4 regions of the Methylobacillus sp. DLP286 genome follow, and region 4 is predicted to be linked to each of the others. Evidence: predicted binding sites of a transcription regulator. Region 4 holds the regulator's gene; each other region holds the start of a gene.
What was found. The regulator sigma-54, encoded in region 4, starts transcription at its own class of promoters, with help from an activator protein. The targets are predictions, from matches to a motif close to TGGCACNNTTCCTGCT.

Region 1: ACWXTG_RS01060 (glycogen/starch/alpha-glucan phosphorylase) is a predicted target of sigma-54. The motif match lies at 2,301-2,316, and genes of this name have one in related genera.
Region 2: glnA (type I glutamate--ammonia ligase) is a predicted target of sigma-54. The motif match lies at 1,832-1,847, and genes of this name have one in related genera.
Region 3: ACWXTG_RS04355 (class II aldolase/adducin family protein) is a predicted target of sigma-54. The motif match lies at 2,623-2,638, and genes of this name have one in related genera.

What each region holds. Positions count from the first base shown of each region.
Region 1 is NZ_CM153145.1:214,946-220,012, reverse strand. It holds gene ACWXTG_RS01060 (glycogen/starch/alpha-glucan phosphorylase) at 1-2,188, opposite strand, end outside; gene ACWXTG_RS01055 (ExbD/TolR family protein) at 2,520-2,945, opposite strand; gene ACWXTG_RS01050 (MotA/TolQ/ExbB proton channel family protein) at 2,942-3,691, opposite strand; gene ACWXTG_RS01045 (energy transducer TonB) at 3,743-4,513, opposite strand; gene ACWXTG_RS01040 (hypothetical protein) at 4,560-4,715, opposite strand; gene rpsD (30S ribosomal protein S4) at 5,034-5,067, opposite strand, start outside.
Region 2 is NZ_CM153145.1:1,942,396-1,947,462, forward strand. It holds gene mtgA (monofunctional biosynthetic peptidoglycan transglycosylase) at 1-388, opposite strand, end outside; gene aroE (shikimate dehydrogenase) at 385-1,197, opposite strand; gene ACWXTG_RS09345 (rhodanese-like domain-containing protein) at 1,206-1,661, opposite strand; gene glnA (type I glutamate--ammonia ligase) at 1,912-3,321, shown strand; gene ACWXTG_RS09355 (DUF4124 domain-containing protein) at 3,426-3,914, shown strand; gene glnL (nitrogen regulation protein NR(II)) at 3,967-5,064, shown strand.
Region 3 is NZ_CM153145.1:911,213-916,279, forward strand. It holds gene ACWXTG_RS04345 (ABC transporter substrate-binding protein) at 1-531, opposite strand, end outside; gene ACWXTG_RS04350 (ABC transporter substrate-binding protein) at 758-1,816, opposite strand; gene ACWXTG_RS04355 (class II aldolase/adducin family protein) at 1,831-2,502, opposite strand; gene ACWXTG_RS04360 (sigma-54 interaction domain-containing protein) at 2,916-4,076, shown strand; gene ACWXTG_RS04365 (DUF5610 domain-containing protein) at 4,152-4,751, opposite strand; gene ACWXTG_RS04370 (NADPH-dependent FMN reductase) at 4,911-5,067, opposite strand, start outside.
Region 4 is NZ_CM153145.1:2,460,639-2,465,705, reverse strand. It holds gene ACWXTG_RS11740 (PTS sugar transporter subunit IIA) at 1-295, opposite strand, end outside; gene rapZ (RNase adapter RapZ) at 343-1,185, opposite strand; gene hprK (HPr(Ser) kinase/phosphatase) at 1,189-2,148, opposite strand; gene hpf (ribosome hibernation-promoting factor, HPF/YfiA family) at 2,258-2,584, opposite strand; gene ACWXTG_RS11720 (RNA polymerase factor sigma-54) at 2,614-4,080, opposite strand; gene lptB (LPS export ABC transporter ATP-binding protein) at 4,100-4,822, opposite strand; gene lptA (lipopolysaccharide transport periplasmic protein LptA) at 4,908-5,067, opposite strand, start outside.

The DNA.
Region 1 (5,067 bases), 740 kb from region 4:
CGGAGTTGCCGTGGTAATAGTCCCATGGGTTGTAATGGTTGGCTTTCACCTCGGCCACCTGTTCCGTCGTCAGGCCGAAAATGAAGATATTGTCTTCCCCCACTTCCTCGCGGATTTCCACATTGGCGCCATCCAGCGTGCCGATGGTGAGGGCGCCGTTCAGCGCCATCTTCATGTTGCCGGTGCCCGATGCCTCGGTGCCGGCGGTGGATATCTGCTCGGAAAGGTCGCTGCCCGGGAACAAAAGCTCCGCCGCCGACACCTCGTAATTCGGGTAGAACACCACCTTGAGCTTGTCTCCTACGGCAGGGTCCTCGTTGACGATGGAGGCCACGTCGTTGATCAGACGGATGATCAGCTTGGCCAGCCAATAGCCTGGCGCCGCCTTGCCGCCAAAAATGACGGCGCGCGGCGTCACGTCCTTGGCCTGCCCGCTGCGAATGCGGTTATACAGGGTCACGATGTGCAGCACATTCAGCAGCTGGCGCTTGTATTCATGGATGCGCTTGATTTGCACGTCGAACAAGGCGGCAGGGTTCAGCTTGACTCCTGTCACCTGTTCAATCCGCTTGGCAAGCCGCTGCTTGTTGGCATGCTTGACCGCGAGGAAACCCTTGCGGAAATCGGCATCGTCAGCCAATGGCTCCAATGCGCGCAGCTTGTCGAGATCATGGTGGAAGTCCTTGCCGATGACGCTTTCCAACAGGCTAGTCAAGCCGGGATTGCACTGGTTGAGCCAGCGCCGGGGCGTGATGCCGTTGGTGACGTTGATGAAGCGGCCCGGGAAGATGCGGTTGAAATCGGCAAACAAGGTAGATCGCAGCAATTCGCTGTGCAATGCCGCCACTCCGTTCACGGTGTGGCTGCCGACCACGGCCAGGTGCGCCATGCGCACGCGGCGACCGTGCTCTTCGTCAATAATGGAAACGCGCGTCAGCAGATCGGTCTCGCCCGGGAACTTGTGGTTCACGATCTGCAGGAACTCATGGTTGATGCGGTAGATGATGCCCAGGTGCCGCGGCAGCAGCCTGCCGAACATCTCCACCGGCCAGGTCTCTAGCGCCTCCGGCATCAAGGTATGGTTGGTGTAGGCAAATACCTTTTCGCTGATTTTCCAGGCCTTGTTCCAGTCGAGGTGGTGCACGTCCACCAATTGGTACATCAGCTCGGCCACCGCAATCGCAGGATGGGTGTCATTGAGCTGGATCGCCACCTTGTCCGGCAACACGCTCCAGTCGTCATGCTTAGCCAGGAAGCGGCGCAGGATGTCCTGGATCGAAGCGGAGACGAAGAAATACTGCTGCTTCAGGCGCAGCTCCTTGCCCAGCACGGAAGTATCGTTGGGGTACAGCACCTTCGAAATATTCTCGTAGGCATTGCGCTCCTCGACAGCTTTCTCGTAATTGCCTTCATTGAAGTGCGCAAGGTCGAACTCACGCGCCGCCTTGGCAGACCACAAGCGCAAGGTATTCACGGTTTCCGTGTCGTAGCCGGGCACCGGCATGTCGTAGGCAATGGCCAGCACGCTTTCTGCATCCACCCAATGGTATTCCGTACCCTTGGCAGCCGGGAACTCCACCACCTTGCCATAGAACCTCACCGGGTACTGGCTTTCCGGCCGCTGGAACTCCCAGAGGTTGCCGTAACGCAGCCAGTTGTCGGGGTTTTCCACCTGCTGGCCCTGGCTGATCGACTGGCGGAACATGCCGTATTCGTAACGGATGCCATAACCCGTGCCCGGGATGTCCATGCTGGCCATCGAATCGAGGAAACACGCCGCCAAACGCCCCAGGCCGCCATTGCCCAGCGCGGCGTCGTTTTCCAGCTCGACCACGTCCTCCAGCTTGTGCCCCAATGTTTTCAAACCCTCCTGCACCTCGCCCTCGATGCCCAGATTCAGTGCGGCATTCTGCATCATGCGCCCAAGCAGGAACTCCAGCGAGAAGTAGTACACCCGTTTCGGATCTTGCTCGCTATATGCTTCAGCGGTCTTGACCCAGCGCTCAACCACATGGTCGCGTATGGTGTATCCGGTCGCCACATACCAGTCGCGCGGCGTCGAAGCCTCGCTGGTCTTGAATGCGGAAAAGATCAGGTGGTTCTGCAGTGCCTGGGCAATCGGGGTTTTCTCGGTGGTAATCACAGGCGTGGAGGCTTTGGGCTTTTTGGGTTCTTTTTCAGCGGTCATTGGCGTCTTTCCGTGTGAGTTTACAAAATGCCACCCGTTGGCTTGAGTTCAGAAGCTCATATTGAATGGCCAACATGAAATTCTTGCGAACTTGATGCACTAATTTTCAACCAGCAAAAATCAGGCCACTCTAGGAGCAGTATTACGCGCAGGACAATCCATCACGCCCACAACAGGTGAACTCTTTTACAAGACTACAATAGTGGGAAAAAGTTGAACAGCGATTGCGAAAACATCTTCGCATCTTCCCTACTGGCTCAGGGAAGCGACATGGCCAAAGCAAAACAAAAAAGCCGGGCATGCCCGGCTTTTTGCATTTCAGTCCCGCAGGTTATTTGGGCGTAGGATCGCTCACGAACCCGAGCTTCTGCACGCCTGCATTCTGCGCATACGCCATGACCTCGGCGAGCACCTGGTAACGCGTCTCCTTGTCGGCGCGGATATGCAGTTCCGGCTGCGGGTCCTTGTTGGCAACCTCGTGCAGCTTCACGTTCAGCTCTTCGAGCGTGAGGGTCTGGTCGTTCCAGTACATGGCGCCTGCGCTATCGATGGCGACATCGATGATATCCGGCTTCTCCGGGGAAGGCTGGCTCGTCGCTTGCGGCAGATCGATCTTCACCGCATGCGTCAGCAAGGGGGCGGTGATGATGAAGATCACCAGCAACACCAACATCACGTCCACAAGCGGCGTGGTGTTGATCTCGGACATGGGACGGCTGTTGCCCTCCCCGCCGCCGATTCCGCCGCCTGCCATCATGCCGTCACCTCTTTCAATGTGGCGCCGGTACGGACAGCGGCGGCGCCTGGGGTGGTCTTGCTGCTAGGGTTCAATGGAGCGCCGGTGGTCAGCAGGATATGCAGATCATTGGCAAACCCCTCCACTTCGCCCAGGATGAGGCGGTTGCGGCGTACCAGCGCGTTGTATGCCAATACCGCAGGAATCGCCACCGCCAGGCCGAGCGCGGTCATGATCAAAGCCTCGCCTACCGGGCCGGCCACCTTGTCCAACGTGGCCTGGCCGCTTTGGCTGATGCTCGCCAAGGCGTGGTAAATACCCCATACCGTACCGAACAGGCCGACGAAAGGCGCCACGCTGCCTACCGACGCCAGCATGGTCAGGCCGTAATCCATGCGCTCGCTTTCAGTGGAAATCTGACGGCGCATGGCGCGGGCGATGAATTCATCCTTGTTGCAAGCCTCTTCGACATTGCTGGCGACATGTGCCTGATGATGCTCGGCAGCGTCCACTGCCTGGTTTGCCACGCGGGAAACGATGGTTTCGCCGCTCTTGTGGCGCAGTGCCGACTCGATCGAGGGCGCCTGCCAGAAGTTATTGCTGTACTCGCGGTTAGCGCTACGGATGGTCAGTGCCTGATAGAACTTGACGACCATGAGATACCAGCTTGCCACTGACATGAAGACAAGCACGACTGCAACCAGAATGGAAACCGGACCGCCGTCCAGAATGAAATCCAAGCTGCTAAATTCGTATGCATTTTCCATATTGCATTAATCCTATATGTTTTAAAGTATGACTAACCTGGTTGAACTTGCTTAATCCGAGATGGAGAACCGCACTGGGGCAATCACGGACACCTTCATCGGCTTGTTGTTACGCTTGTACGGGTTGAACCTGGACTTCTTAGTCGCCTCCAGCGCGGCCTTGTCCAGCCGCTCGGAACCACTGCTGGTCTCGATCTGGATGGTCTCGGGCACCCCTGCTTCAGAGATCAGTATCCGCAACATCACGACGCCCTGCTCTCCCAGCCTTCTGGACATGGCGGGATAAACGGGAATTTCCTGATGCGAATATGAAACCCCGCTGATCGCCACTTCCGGGATAGGCTGGTCCTTGGGCTCAGGCGGCTTGACCGGCTCCACCTTCTCGGCAACCACGGGCTTGTCCTGGACGGGCGCTTGCGAAGGCGCCTGCTTGACTTCCTGGGGCTGCGGTTCGGACACTTCCTCCTTGACCTCCTCCACCTGCTCGACAGGCTGGGGAGCCTCGATTGGAACCGGCTTGTCCACCACCTTCGGCTTGGGCTTCGGTTTTGGCTTGGGCTCAGGCGGTTTCGGCTGGGGTTGGGGCTCCGGCTCGGTGATCGCCACCTCGGGAATAGGCTCCGGACTTTTCACCAGGCTCACCATGATAGGCGGCGCGGCCTCTTCCTTGTGGGGCTCCCTGGTGGAAACGGCGATCAGGGCGGCAAACACGGCGGCATGGATCGCCACGGTGGCGATCAGCGCCTTGGCAGAAAAATCCTGTGTGTCTTGTTCTCGGAAAACCCGTTTTGGAACTAAATTGCGCGTTGGTTTTTGACTCAATTGCCCCTCAACATATTGCTCTTTTGAAAGGCGTGCAAGTGAAGACTCAATGGACATTTTTGATGCTGGCAGTGAATTGACTATGAGATTTGTTGGCACTATATATTGCCAGCCGGGTCGCCGCTTCCTGAATCATTTCAGCAAGCGAGTTGAACGCGTGGTCTTCCAGGCGCAAACTCAACGCACCGACTTCAATTTCCATGACATTACATTCCTCACAGTACAACACCCTGCATCCTTCAGCTCCAGCAAGCACTACACGCCTACAATTGTTCGCTGTCTTCATCGTTATCCCGCTCGTTGTTTGGGGTTGCAGTCAATGATGCAAGGCTACCCTTGCAACAAGAGCGAAAAATGATAACTATTCTCATATATGCAGTCAAGAATAATACGCATTCTAGCAGCTAATTAAGCACGATTCTTATTATTTCTTGCATATAATATGCATACGCACTGCGTCAAATTGCCGCACAAAACAAAAAAGGCCGCTGATAGCGGCCTTTTCGATTCCGTCAAGAAATTACAGACGGTTGGCGTAGTATTCAACAACTTGC
Region 2 (5,067 bases), 520 kb from region 4:
TGCGCCCGGTGGAAAGGAACAGGTTCTTGGCAAGCTGCTGGCTGATGGTGGAGCCGCCCGCGACGATCTTGCCTTTTTGCCAGTTCTTTTCATACGCCTTCTGGATGCCGTCCCAATCAAACCCCTCATGGCCAACAAACTTGGCGTCCTCGGACGCAATCACCGCGCGCTTGAGGTTGCGGGAAATCTTCTGATACTCCACCCACTGGTGCTTGAGCGTCGCGTCGGGATTATCTTGGCGCAACGTCGCCAAGCTGGTGCGCATGAAAGCGCTGCTTGAGGGATTATGCTCCGCCCACCAGAGGATATGCATGAATATCCAAAGCTGGTACAGCACCACCAGCACCAGAGCCAGCAGCAACCCGCGCCACAACAACCGCCTGATCATGATGCGCGCAATGCGGCAATCACGGATGCGGTATCCGGCCGCACCTGGCGCCAGATATAAAAGGCTTCTGCCGCCTGCTCCACCAGCATGCCCAGCCCATCGGCAATTTTCTGCACGCCCTCTTCACGCGCATACTGCATGAAAGGCGTTTCACGTCCATACATCATGTCGTACGCCAAGGCATCAGCGGCAAACAGTCCTGACGGCAACGGCAGCCGCTCGTTGCTCAAGCCGCTGGAAGTCGCATTGATCACGACATCGAACGCCTTGCCGGCCAAGGCGTCGAAACTGCATGCTTCCAGCTCAGCATCAACAGGCCTGGCACGCGCTGCCATCGCCTCGGCCTTTTTCACGCTGCGGTTGGCAATGCACAGCAATGCAGGAGATGCTTGCAGCAACGGCCCCAACACGCCTTCCGCGGCGCCTCCCGCTCCCAACAGCAATACACGCTTGCCTGCCAGGGAAAATTCCAGGTTTTGCAGGATGTCGCGCACCAACCCGACACCATCCGTATTGTCACCATGGATGCCGCCATTCTTGAAGCTCAGCGTATTCACCGCGCCTGCATCACGCGCTCGTTCGCTCAATTCGGTTGCCAATGAATAGGCCTCGAACTTGAAAGGCACGGTGACATTGGCCCCGCAATAGCCCTGCGCCTGCAAACCGGCCACAGTGGCAACAAACCCGTCCAGGGGCGCCTGCACCTTGCCGTATTCGATCTGCTGTCCCGTCTGCTGCGCGAATGCGGCATGGATCAAAGGGGACTTACTATGCTCCACCGGGTGGCCGATCACGGCATAACGATCCATGCAAATCCTCAGGCGTTGGTCCAGGGCAGGCCGGCAGCCTTCCAGCCGTTGATACTGCCGCGCTGCTTGGTGTCCGGCGTGGACTCGCCTTCAAAACCTTCGAGCACGTTGTAGGCCTCGGCATATCCGGCCTGGGCGGCCAAGACGGCTGCGTTATGGGAACGCCCGCCGGTACGGCAGAGGAACATCACCAACGCCTCGTGATCGACCTGCTTGTCCAATTGGGACAGGAAATCCGGATTAGCCACCATTCCAGGATAAAACGCCCATTCGATGTGCGTCGCATTGGGCACGCGGCCCACCAGTTCAAGCTCCGCTTTGGTGCGCACATCCACCAGCTTGGCCGAAGGGGCCAGCTCCAGGACCTTCTGCGCCTCCCGTGGCGTCAATGCTCCGGCATAGGGAAGCCCGTGCTGCTCGGCACGCTGTTTTGCATTCAGCAAAATGGCATTCAACGTTTCCATTGCTCTCTCCTTTACCCTCTCAGAAATGCGGAGTATAGCGTTAAATTTTGCCACAATCTTCAATGCACATTAATGGTGCACAAAACCGAGTGAACGCAATATTTTGGTGCACACATAGCGTTTCTCTTTTATAACCTTATGTGTAAAAATGGGAATTTGCGCGAATTCAATGGCACAGTTCCTGCTTCACCTTAGTGTCAAGCATAGTGCTTAATTAACTTCTTAATCCAAAAAGAGCTAGGAGAATCAAATGGCGGTGGCCGACGTATTAAAGCTTGTGAAGGAAAACGACATCAAGTTTGTCGATTTTCGCTTTACTGACACCAAGGGCAAGGAACAGCACGTGACCGTGCCGATTTCCGCATTCGACGAAGACAAGTTTACTGAAGGCCACGCTTTCGACGGGTCTTCCATTGCAGGCTGGAAGGGCATCCAGGCATCCGACATGCTCCTGATCCCTGATCCAGAGACTGCCAACATCGACCCTTTCATGGACGAGCCCACCCTGTTCCTCACCTGTGACGTCGTGGACCCTACCGACGGCAAAGGTTATGACCGTTGCCCGCGCAGCATCGCCAAGCGCGCTGAAGCTTATCTGAAGTCCAGCGGCATCGGTGATGCGGCCTTCTTCGGCCCAGAGCCAGAATTCTTCATTTTCGACTCCATCAACTGGTCCGTGGACATGAGCGGCAGCTCGGTCAAGATCAACTCCGAAGAGGCCGCATGGGCTTCTAACGAGAAGTTCGAAGGCGGCAACACCGGCCACCGTCCAGGCGTCAAGGGCGGCTATTTCCCCGTTCCCCCAATCGACTCCCTGCACGACATCCGCTCCGCCATGGTAGTAGCCCTGGAAGAGCTGGGTGTGCCTGTCGAAGTTCACCACCACGAAGTCGCAACCGCCGGCCAATGTGAGATCGGCACCAAGTTCAGCACCCTGGTTCAACGCGCCGACTGGACCCAGATCCTCAAGTACGTCGTATTGAACACGGCACATGCATACGGCAAAACAGCCACCTTCATGCCCAAGCCTATCTTCGGCGACAACGGTTCCGGCATGCACGTACACCAATCCGTATGGAAAGACGGCAAGAACCTGTTTGCAGGCAACGGTTATGCCGGCCTGAGCGAATTTGCGCTCTACTATATCGGCGGCATCATCAAGCACGCGCGCGCGCTGAACGCCATCACCAATCCAGGCACCAACTCCTACAAGCGCCTGGTTCCCGGTTTCGAAGCCCCCGTGAAACTGGCTTACTCCGCGAAGAACCGCTCCGCGTCCATCCGTGTTCCTTTCGTGCAATCCGACAAGGCGCGCCGTATCGAAGCCCGCTTCCCTGACCCAACCGCCAACCCATACCTGGCATTCAGCGCATTGCTGATGGCTGGTCTGGACGGCGTGCAGAACAAGATCCACCCTGGCGAGCCTGCCACCAAGGATCTTTACCACTTGCCGCCAGAAGAAGATGCAGCGATCCCAACTGTCGCCTCCTCCCTGGAACAAGCGCTGGAAGCCCTGGACAAGGATCGCGAGTTCCTGACCCGCGGCGGCGTGTTCTCCGACGACTGGATCAATGCCTACATCGACCTGAAGATGGAAGAAGTGACCAAGCTGCGCCAGACTCCGCACCCGGTCGAGTTCAGCCTGTACTACAGCGTTTAATCAGCGCATTGCATAAAAAAAGCGGGTTTCCCCGCTTTTTTTATGCCTGGAATACGCCTCGGCGGCAATTGCCTGCACCAGACTTCTGCTCTACACTGAATCTCATGAAAAGAATTCGCCTGTCCCTTTTTACTTGGCTTGCATATGCATTCACCTGTAGCAGCGCCCATGCCGAAATCTATAAAAGCGTCGACGAGAACGGCCATGTCACCTACTCCAACGTCCCCAGCAAAGGGGCGATCAAGCTGGAGATAGACCCGCCGCCTCCAGCGACAACGGCAGCCCCCAAACCCAAGACCCAGGCTACGCCCAGCAATTTCCCGCGGGTAGACAGCCAGACGCAGAAAAAGCGCGACGACCAGCGCAAGAAAATCCTGCTCGAGGAACTGGAAGCAGAAAAAGCGGCTCTGGAAGAAGCCAAGAAAGCCTATGCCGAAGGCGAGTCCAAGCCTGAGGTATACCGTGGCGCCAACGGAAAAACCTATCGCAACGTCGCAAAATTTGAGGAAAAAATGCAGCGATTGCAGGCCGACGTCGATGCACACGAGCGCAATGTGCAGCTTCTGCAAAAAGAGCTGGAAGCTTTTAAATAAAAGGCTTCTGCTCTGCTGAAGCAACTGGCCTGGCTTTTGCTTAAGAGAAGCCATGGAACATAAAATCCCCCCCTCATTCGCAGGATTGGAACATCTATCCACTGCGGTCATCCTGCTCGATAAGCAACGTCGCGTCGTATATGCCAATCCCGGTGCCGAGGTATTATTTGCCATCAGCGCCAAGCAGATCGCAGGCTTGCCCGTCTCACAGGTATTTCCCGGCTGCGACATCCTCGACTCCGCCATGGAACATGCGATCAAGCACCACAGCCCGTTCCGCGAGCACGAGTTCCCGATCACCACGCTGCGTCAGCAATCTTTCGCCGTCACCTGTACCGTGACGCCGGTGGAACTGGCTCCCGCCTGCCTGGTCCTGGAATTCCAGCATATGGATCAACAGCTGCGCATTGCGCGCGAAGAGCGCATGCTCATCCAGCAACAAGCCAATGCCGAGCTATTGCGCAACCTGGCCCATGAAATCCGCAATCCGCTAGGCGGGCTGCGCGGCGCGGCGCAATTGCTGGAGCATGAATTGCCGCAAGTCGGCCTGCGCGAATACACCCAGGTCATCATCAAGGAAGCCGACCGGCTGCAATTGCTGATGGACAGGCTGTTGGTGCCGCACCGCGTACCGAAGTACGAACCTACCAATATCCACGAAGTACTGGAGCGCGTGCGCAGCCTGTTGCTGGCCGAATCTCCGCGCGGCATACACATCCGCAGGGATTACGACACCAGCCTGCCCGAGTTGATCGGGGATCGCGAGAAACTCATCCAGGCCGTATTGAACATTGCCCGTAATGCGGTGCAGGCCATGCAGAACAACCCTGGAGCAGAAACGCCGGAGATCATCCTGCGCACCCGTGCCGCCCGCCAAGTCACCTTGGCAAAGAAACGCTACCGGGTCGCCATCAAGCTGCAGATCATCGATAACGGCCCCGGCATCCCGCCTGATATCCGTGAGCGTATTTTCTACCCACTGGTGTCAGGCCACGATGGCGGCACCGGGCTCGGCCTGACCCTGGCCCAGACCTTCATTACCCAGCACCACGGCATGATCGAGTGTGAGAGCGAGCCAGGCCACACCAGCTTCACCATATTGCTGCCCATTGAAAGCACGGCGATGAAGTCTTACATTGCAAGACAATAACGC
Region 3 (5,067 bases), 1.4 Mb from region 4:
ATTCACGTTGACGATCTTGAAGTCCTTGAAACTGAGACCCTTGGATTCGATCAGGTTGGCAAACGCGATTTCCCAGGGGCGGCCGCGGTGCAAGGCAATCTTTTTGCCTTTCAGGTCCTCAATAGTACTGGCCTTGGATTTTGCCGGCACTACAAGATAGGAATTGCCGCTGCGTCCCCAGGGCGCCACCAATTGCACAGTGGGCCTGGAGGCATTCAGGATCACCGGAGGCAAGTCGCCATAAGAGGCGAAATCGATTTTGCCGCTGGCAAAACCTTCGTTGATGATCGGGCCCACGGCGGAATGGGAGGCAGGCACCCATTCGATTTTCACGCCTTTTTTCGCGAGCGTCTCTTCCAGCCCGCCTTCGGTCAGCACTGCGGCGCCGTTGAGGTAAGTAGTCTTGCCCGCAATGTTGTATACCACTGCCGCAATTCGCACGACCTTAGGTGCTTCCTCGGCAAAGCCAACAGAAGCCGGCAATGCCATCATGGCGGCCAGCGCCAGATGATAAATTTTTCTATGCAACATTTAAATCACTCCAAAACATGTCAGTCCTGCTTCAAAATCCAGTGCGGGGTATTCGAAGCTCATGATAATTCAATGAAAAAACAGTGCGCTCGCCCGTGGTCGGGTAAAACACACCGATATAAGGTGACAGTCTGGAAAATCATCACTGTTACTCACAACATTGTTACTCAACACAAATGACTACCTGCCTGAGTTAGAACGATTCACAAAACTCAGCGAAGCACTCTTAGGCGACCTTTGCCTCTAGCTGCTTCTTGGCTTCCTGCAACGGGCGTTGATCCACCCATGCGTCAAAATCGAAATCGCGGTCCAGCAGCCCGTGAATCCACATGAAATTCTTCTGTTTGCGGAATAGCTCGAGGCGATCGGGTGTCAATGTCGGCTCAAGATGCAGGTGGAAATCGTTGCGGTATGCCGTCGCCACGCTCTCAGCGCCAGCAAAGGTCTCGTCCTGCAGAATGCTGCGCACGCCTTCCAGGTTGTGCTTGGCCCAATCGGCCGCACGCAGCGTCTGGTACAAGAAGCGGACCACCAGGTCGAAATGGTTCTCCAGCAAATCCTCATGCACCGTGATGGGCCGCGGGGTGCCATTGTTCACCCGCACGCTCTTGTCGGGATAGCTGTCGAGGTCAATCCCGACCACGAGCCCTAAGCGCTTGGCTGCTTCGACGGCGGAAGCGCCCTTGACGTAGACCGCATCGACATTCCCTGCCACCAGTTCGTCCAGTCCTGCCCACAGGCTGCCGACCACTTCGCGGCTGCGCCTGCCATCTCCACGGCCTGCCCCGGCTGCAGCCACTTCGACGAGCTCGACGTCATCCAGCGTCAAGCCTGCGATACCGAGCGCGCCTTTATATCCGTGCAGGCTCATGCCGCGGGCGATGCTGCTGCCGCGCACATGGTCCTTGATCGGATGGTCGACAAAAGCAGGCAAGGCCAAGCGCCTTCCCTTGAGCTGGTGCGGCTCGGTAATCCCGGAATCCGGCCTCACCAGGATCGCTTGCCATTCGTCTATCCATGTCAGCCCAATCAAGCGCGTAGGCGCATATTGCGCGCGGGCCGCGATCGCCAGCAAGTTGCCCCCTTCGCGGATGAGGGTAGGCAATTGGTGGTCGTAATGGTGCCGGTTGTATTCGCGGGGGCCGTCCTGTAAGGTGGAAACGGTAATGCCATCCTTTGAAAACTCTTCATCCAGCCAGCCCAGCTTGTAGGCAATCCCGGTTGCCGTCGGCACCGGGCAACGGGTAAACCAGATTTGGTCTACGCTATTTATCAGCTCGCTCATTGCCGCGCCCTCGATTAGCCCAGGTCAGTGGCTGGCAGCAGGTTCAGCCCCTTGGCCTGGTCGTAAATCCTGGCCATCTTCCATTGCTGCGCCAACACGCCAGGACCGTAATCACGAGATCCGCCAATCGGGTCTGCCAAGGTCTGGATTTGCGCGCCTTCTTCAAGGATGAGGATAAACTCGGCGGTCTTGCGCAAACCCTGCTTGCCCCAGACGGTAGAACCGCCATTGGCTTCCAGGATTGCCGTGTTGTGCGGATTCAGCTTGATCTGGTCAAGAATAAAATCCACTTCTTGCTGGCGGCGGTCTATATAAATAGGAATTTCACGAATCAGGTTATAACGCTGTACCGGAACATAACGAATCGGCAATGTACGGTGAGTTTGCGCCCAGGCGCCCAGATAGGGGGAATGCACATGTGAAATCGTCGTGATGTCCGCATGCTCCTTGAAGAGCTTGGTATAGCGGGTCGAGCCGGCGGCGCTTCCCTTGCCCAGCACCACATTGCCTTCAAAGTCCACGACGACCGCCTGCAAGCCACGACCATCCCAATTGAACGGGCCGGGATCGTTCACGATGACCAGCTTTTCCTCGCCGGGCACGCGCTCGACAAAGCCTACCGTCCCGTTAGCAGTAATGGTGCCGGTGTTGCGAAACGCGGCAAACGCGATCTTGGCGTCAGCCAAGACTTGTGCAGCAAAAGCTTCTAGATCGTTTTCTGTTTCAATTGCGGTTATGGTCATCATTCACCTCTGTAGTCATCATGAAAGGCAGGCGAACCTGCCGGGCATCTTGATAACTAAAGTGGCAAAACACATGCCAAGAGCAATTCATCCTATAAAATTGCACAATACCCTATGTATTTCATATACATACATCCAGCACAAAAAGTACTTGGCTCCACCCCGTCTGTTTCAAAATCAACAGTTGCTGAAATACAAACAGTGGATGCCATTGAATAATTGCTCAGGAAACAACAACCGTTCTCCAGCATCTTTTTTATTCCAAAAAAGAATATAAATATAAAAATATAGTTTTAGACCGGCTAAAGGATTGTGCGTATATTGTGAGAAGTTTCTACATAGAAAGTCCTAAGCAAATGCATGCTGAACTATGGAATTATGAGCGGGCATTCGAAAGCGCTGATCACGTCATCACGCACCCAAATCCCAGCTCTGTCAGCCTATCCGTGCGCGCAAGTGCACTGGTTTTCAGCGACCCTAGGTCCCAGGGGTTATTGAACCTGATTGAGAAAATTGCGGCCAGCAACGCCACCGCGCTGATTATTGGCGAAACCGGCACCGGCAAGGAGTTGATTGCCCGCCATATCCATGCGCTCAGCAATAGGCGCGACGGCCCTTTCCAAGCCATCAATTGCGGGGCTTTTTCAGAAACCCTGGTGGAAAGCGAATTGTTCGGTTACGAACGCGGCGCCTTCACAGGCGCGACCAGCGCCAAGACCGGTTGGTTTGAGTCCGCGAATGGCGGCACACTGTTCCTTGATGAAATAGGCGACCTGCCCCAATCAACCCAGGTCAAACTATTGCGGGTGCTGCAAGAGCGCGAAGTCGTGCGCCTGGGCTCCCGCAAATCAACACCGATCGACGTCCGTCTGATAGCCGCCACCAACGTGGACCTAGAAGAAGCGGTACGTGCCGGGCGCTTCCGCGAAGACTTGTACTACCGCATCAAGGTGGTGCCTGTCGATTTGCCACCGCTGCGCGAGCGTCCAGGCGATATCCTGCCGCTGGTCGAGCATTTCCTCAATGTCTACAAGTCACGGCTGCACACCGACATCCCCAAGCTCGCGGCAGAAACCATTCAGCAATTGCTTCATTATCCGTGGCCGGGAAATATCCGCGAACTCGAGAATGTCATCCACCGCGCATTGCTGATTTCGACTTCAGGCACCCTCTACCCCAAAGACTTGGGCTTGCCTCCCATCGGCACAGTGCCACTGGAAAAACAAGAAGCAAAGCCGGTATTGGCAGCTTATGGAGGCAATAAACTGGCAAGCGGGTCGCCCCATGCACACTATCCGGCGCAGTCGCCTACCACGCTGGAAACCTATCAACTGGAACGCGTTCTCGGCCAGTTTTTTGAATCGCCGCCGCCCAACCTATTTGAACTGGTGAATGCGGTCTTGGTAGAAAAGGCTTATGAATTCAGCAACAAGAATCAGGTGCATACGGCTAGGTTGTTGGGTATTAGCCGCAATATCCTACGGGCAAGGCTGAAAGAATTGAAGCTGATTGCTTGATGACCGACATACAAACATACAAACAAAAACCACTTTCATTCATGAGGTGGTTTTTTATTGTCTAAAAAAATTACTTCACCCCTGAGCGCTAGGCTGATCAGTATCCCCACGGATCGCAGAGAGCTTAGCTTCGAGAAAATCGTCATAACCCTTTTGCACCAACTCATATGTCTTGGCAATACCTGCCGCAACAGTGCTACCCTCTCCCAGCACGTTCAAGCTCGTGAGAATATCCTTGGCCTCAGCATAACCTTTTTCGAATCCGCCCCGGATCAATGCCACAAAATCGCGGGCCACAGTTTCCGGGTCCTTGTTCGGATAACGCGAGGCATAGGCGTCAAAAAAGCTTGTGGACATCGACAAAATGCGTCCGGCCGTGGCCTCAGGGCTATTATCCTGGCCCATCGCGCCTTCGATTGCATTCGCGCCCAATTCGGGCTTCAGCACGGCATTGAGCTGCTCTACGGCTGAACGATACAGCAAAGTCAAGCCATCATTGCCCGATTGGATCGAAACCTGCAACGAAGCTTGCAAGATTTGTCCGTTCAGCACCGCTTTCTGGGACTCGGGCCTGGTCTCGGCAGCTTTCTTAGCCTCGTTCAATGCTTCGTTGGCAGGCGCAGAGGCGGCGGGAGCCGTCGTGCCAGTGATAACGCCATTGCTGGATGCAACCATGGTGATCTCCTATGTGGTGGTTCTGAGATGGTATTCATCCATATCGGCAGAAAGCGGAGAAAATGAAGTCCTCCTTTAGCCCATCACTCCAATGCAGCATACTCAGGCACTAAAAAAGGGAGCCAGAGGACTCCCTTTTGTTTACCCGACCAATGGCCCTTAGGCCACCAAGGTCTGCGGCGCTTCCTGCTTCAGCAGAAACGCTGCCTGCTCGACGGCCACGCCTATACGCTGGCGGATGGCATCGCTGGTCAATTGGTAATGGGCGAACTCGGTATCCTTGGCATAGATAGCCGTGGGGGTAGTGTAAACGTTG
Region 4 (5,067 bases):
GCACCAGCATGGGCAGGTTGACCCCGGCTACGCCCTCGACATGGCCCGGGATCAGCAACTTCGTCACTAGGTTGCAGGGCGTGGCCCCGTAGATATCGGAAAGTATCAGCACCCCCTGCCCCTCGTCCAGCTCCCTGATCATTTGTTGGGCCTGCGGCAGCAGCCCGCCCGGGTCGTCATGCGTGCCGACGCCGAGCTGCCTCAATAACGGCGGGCGCGAGCCCATGACGTGGCTTGCACAGTGAATCAGGCTTTCGCCCAGCGTTCCGTGGGCAATGATGAGTATACCTATCATGCTTTGTATCCCGTATCCTCAGGAGCTCTCCGGCTGGCGACGCCAGCCTAGTTTTTCTCCAGTGACCTATGCCGTACCAGCACGCGGTATTGCTGGTGACGGAAATGCGCGGCCAGGCGCTCTGCGAAATAGACCGAACGGTGCTGGCCGCCCGTGCAGCCGATCGCCACGGTCAGGTAGCTGCGGTTGTCGGCAATGAAGCTGGGTAGCCAGCGCTCGATAAAACCACGGATATCGTCGTACATGCCGTGCACGCTGTCGTGACATTCGAGAAAGTCACATACAGGCTTGTCTTGCCCCGTCTGCGGCCTGAGCTCCAGATCATAATAGGGGTTGGGCAGGCAACGCACGTCAAACACGTAATCCGCGTCCAGCGGAATGCCATGCTTGAAGCCGAATGAAGAGAACAGCAGGATCAGTTCGCCGTTCTTCTGCGTCACGAATTCCTTGACCCAGTTGCGCAAGGCGTTGGCGCTGAGGCTGCTGGTATCGATGCGCAACCCCAGGTCCACCAACGGCTCCAGCAAATGGCGCTCGTGGCTGATGCTTTCCGCCAGGGTGCTGGTATCGCTGCTCAATGGATGGCGGCGGCGCGTTTCGCTGTAGCGCTTGACCAGGGTCTCGACATTGGCCTCCAAGAAAAGCACCTGTACTTCGATACCCTCGCCCTTGAGCTTGCGGATGTTGCCGGGCAGCGCCTCGAGCGAGGCGCTGCGGGTATCGATGCTGATCGCCACCCGTTCGTGGTTGCCCTGGCTCAGGTGCTCCGAAGCCTGGGGCAGCAAGGTGGCAGGCAGGTTGTCGATGCAATAGTAGCCGCTGTCCTCCAGCATCTTGAGTACGATGCTCTTGCCTGAACCCGAAAGACCGGTCACGATCACAAGCTGCATGGCCTATTCCGCCTCTGGCTTGAGTTTCCGGGAAGTACGCGCCATTTCTCGGTGCTGGCGCTGCATGAACTGCTTAGTGCCGTTGATGCCGCGCAGCAGCAGCATGTGGTTGCGCACGGCCACCTCCACCAGCACGGCGATATTGCGCCCGGCGGCCACCGGGATCACGACCTTGGGAATTTTGACCTCAAGGATTTTTTCATGCTGGGATTTGATCTTGAGCCGGTCCAGCGGCACCATGGTATCGGCCATTTCCAGTTGCACGATCAAGTCGAGCGGCTTGGTCGGCTTGACGGCGTTGTCGCCGAACAAGGCGCGGATATTGAGTACGCCCAATCCACGCACCTCGAGGAAATCCTGCAGCAACGGCGGGCAACGCCCTTCGAGCCGGTCAGGGGCGATACGGTAGAAATCGACGATATCATCCGCCACCAGGCGGTGCCCACGCGAGATCAGCTCCAGCGCCAGCTCGCTCTTGCCGATCGCCGGGGTGCCCTTGATCATGAGGCCGAAGCCCTGCACTTCCATGAACACGCCGTGCAGGCTTTCCGATACCGCCACGGCCTGGGCAAGATAGTGGCTCAATACATCCATGAGGCCGGGGCTGCGCAACGGGGAGGTAAACAATGGGGTGCTGAACTCGTCGGAGGCGGCCACCAGTTCGTCCGGCGCTTCTTCGCCATTGGCCACGATGATGGCCGCCAAGTCGGCTGAGAACAGGTTTTTGATGGCCTGGAACAATTCTCGCGCCTTGAGGCTGCGCAAATAATCCATCTCTGCGCACCCCAGCACCTGCACGCGGTTGGGATGCACGAAATTCAGATGACCAACCAGCGCCAGGGACGGCTTGGTCACGGTTTCACTGGTCAGGGGGTTATCGCCGCCGGCTAACCCTGCTACCCATTTCAGCTTGAGCTTGCGGCGCGTATCCTTGTAAAGCTGGGTAACACTGATTTCAGCCATGTGTGCTTAATACCTTGGGAATGAACAAGCGGAAGGATATGCTGCAAGAGCGCCAAATCCATGCATGAAAAACAGACTTGGCACTCTTTTGCAGCATTTCACGAGGAGGTTACTCGACCGCCTGGTGCTTCAGACCTCCGGATGCCTGGTTGTGGTTGCTGACTTTTTCCTTATGCTTCACTACCTGGCGGTCCAGCTTGTCCGCCAGCGAGTCAATCGCGCTGTACATGCTTTCCGCCCCGCATTCCGCGTGCAGGTCGTTGCCCGGCACATGCAAGGTGGCTTCCGCCTTTTGCACCAGTTTCTCCACGCTCAGCGTGACCTTGAGGTCAATCACATGGTCAAAGTGATTGCTGAGTCGGGCCAGCTTGGACTGCACATATTCGCGCAGGGCTGGGGTAACGTCGAGGTGATGTCCTGTCAGGTGCAAATTCATAACGCTCTCCTTACTTGAAAACGCGCAAATCAAAGCGACTTGCGCTGGTTGGCCGCGGGTATCTGTAGAGACTCGCGGTATTTCGCTATGGTTCTTCTTGCAACAACTATGCCTTGTTTGCCAAGGATGTCGGTAATCTGGTTGTCAGACAGCGGCTTCTTCGGGTTTTCCTCGCTCACCATCTGCTTGATCAACGCGCGGATCGCCGTGGCGGAGCAAGCACCGCCAGACTCCGTCGCAACATGGCTGCCGAAGAAATACTTCAACTCGTACACGCCGCGCGGTGTGAGCATGTACTTCCTCGTCGTCACGCGCGACACGGTGGATTCATGCAGGCCCAACTCGTCGGCGATCTCGCGCAGCACCAGCGGACGCATGGCGACTTCGCCATGCTCGAAGAAGTTGCGCTGCCTGTCCACAATCGCCTGCGACACGCGCAGGATGGTGGAAAAACGCTGCTGGATGTTCTTGATCATCCATTTCGCTTCCTGCATCTGGCTCATGAGGTATTGACTGGAGCTATCGCGATTACGTTTCAGGATGCCGGCATAAAGCTGGTTGATGCGCAGCTTGGGCACCACTTCGTCATTGAGGCTGGCGATCCAAATACCCTTGACCTTCTTCACCACGATTTCGTGCTGGATGTAATGATCCGAGGTGATATGGCTGAACTCGCCGCCCGGGCGCGGGTTGAGCTGGGTCACCAGCTGCTGCACCGTTTTCAGGACGTCGTCGTCGCAATGTAGCAGCTTGCGCAGGCGCGTGTAATCGCGGCTCGCCAGCAAAGGCAAGTGTTGCTCTGCAACCTTGATCGCCAGATCAACAAAAGGCGTTTCTGCGGGCAGGGCGCGCAGTTGCAATGCCAAGCACTCCGCAAGGTTGCGGGCGCCAATACCAGGGGGATCCAGGTTCTGGATATGCTTGAGCGCGGTTTCGAGTTCGAGCAGGTCGATTTCGAGCTCTTCCGGCAGCAGCTCGGCCAGTTCTTCCAGCGACTGCTCGAGGTAGCCGTCGTCGTTGATGGCGTCCACCAGCACCATCGCCAGGGTCTGGTCGCGCTCGGACAGCGGCAACAGCTTGATCTGACTCAACAGGTGCTCGCGCAGGGTGAGGTTGACCGCTTCCTGGAAGCTGAAGTCGTTGTCGTCGTCATTGTTGGCGCCGCCTTCCTCCCAGCGGTTGCTGCCCTGGAAAGATTCGAAGTAGTCGTCCCCGCCGCCGAATTCGTCAACGCGCGGCAACTCCTCGCTGGCTGGCGCAGGCGCCTCGCTGGCGGGGGCGGCGACTGCGGCATCCGGAGCAGGGCTGTAGCTTTCGGACATTTCGGCAGCGCCGTCCGGGCCGTCTACGCGCTCCAGCAAGGGGTTGGCCTGCAGCAGCGACTCCAGCTCCTGGTTGAGTTCCTGTGAAGACAGCTGCAACAGCTTGATCGACTGCTGCAACTGCGGCGTCAATGCCAGGTTTTGGGAAAATTTTAGCTGTAGGCTTTGTTTCATCTCTCTAATTCTGCGTTGACTACAGGCGGAAATCCTTGCCCAAGTAAACTTCTCTTACACTTTCGTTATGTATGATCTCGCTGGGCTTCCCCGATGCGAATACGCGGCCTTCATTCACGATGTAGGCGCGATCGCATATGCCCAATGTTTCACGGACATTATGGTCCGTGATCAGCACCCCGATATTGCGCTCGGTCAGGAAACGTACGATCTTCTGGATGTCCAGCACGGCAATCGGGTCGATCCCGGCAAACGGCTCGTCCAGCAGGATGAAGCTGGGGTTGGTCGCCAGACATCGGGCGATTTCCACCCGGCGGCGCTCGCCGCCGGACAGGCTCACCGCCATGCTGTTGCGTATATGGGTGATATGGAGCTCCTGCAGCAGGGATTCAAGCTGTTCCTTCTGCTGCTCGGCCGTCATGTTCTGCAATTCAAGGATAGCCTGGATGTTTTCCGTGACGGTCATCTTGCGGAAGATCGACGGCTCCTGCGGCAGATAGGCCAGGCCCATGCGCGCGCGCTGGTGGATGGGCATCCGGCTCAGGTCCTTGCCGTCCAGCAATATGCGTCCGCCATCGAGTGGCACCAGGCCCACCATCATGTAGAAACTAGTGGTCTTGCCCGCGCCGTTCGGCCCGAGCAGCCCGACCACCTCGCCGCTGTTGAGCTGCAGGGAAATATCCTGCACCACGGTGCGCGACTTGTATTTCTTGCGTAAGCTTTCTACGATCAATTCACTCATTTATGCAATATCTATCGATGCCGTCTCTATAAAGCGCAGTTGCTTCGGCCTGCATCAAGCACAGGCCCTCCAATAGCCATCGAGCTCAGGGAGTTTCTGCCGCGGGTTTCTTCTTGGGCTGGATAATGGCACGCACTCGGCCAGTGGGTGTTGCAGGTGTCGCCGCTTGCGAGCCGCCGCTGATGACTTCCGCATATTCGGCATTGGCGTCATACATGATGTAGTCCCCATGCACGATATCCTCG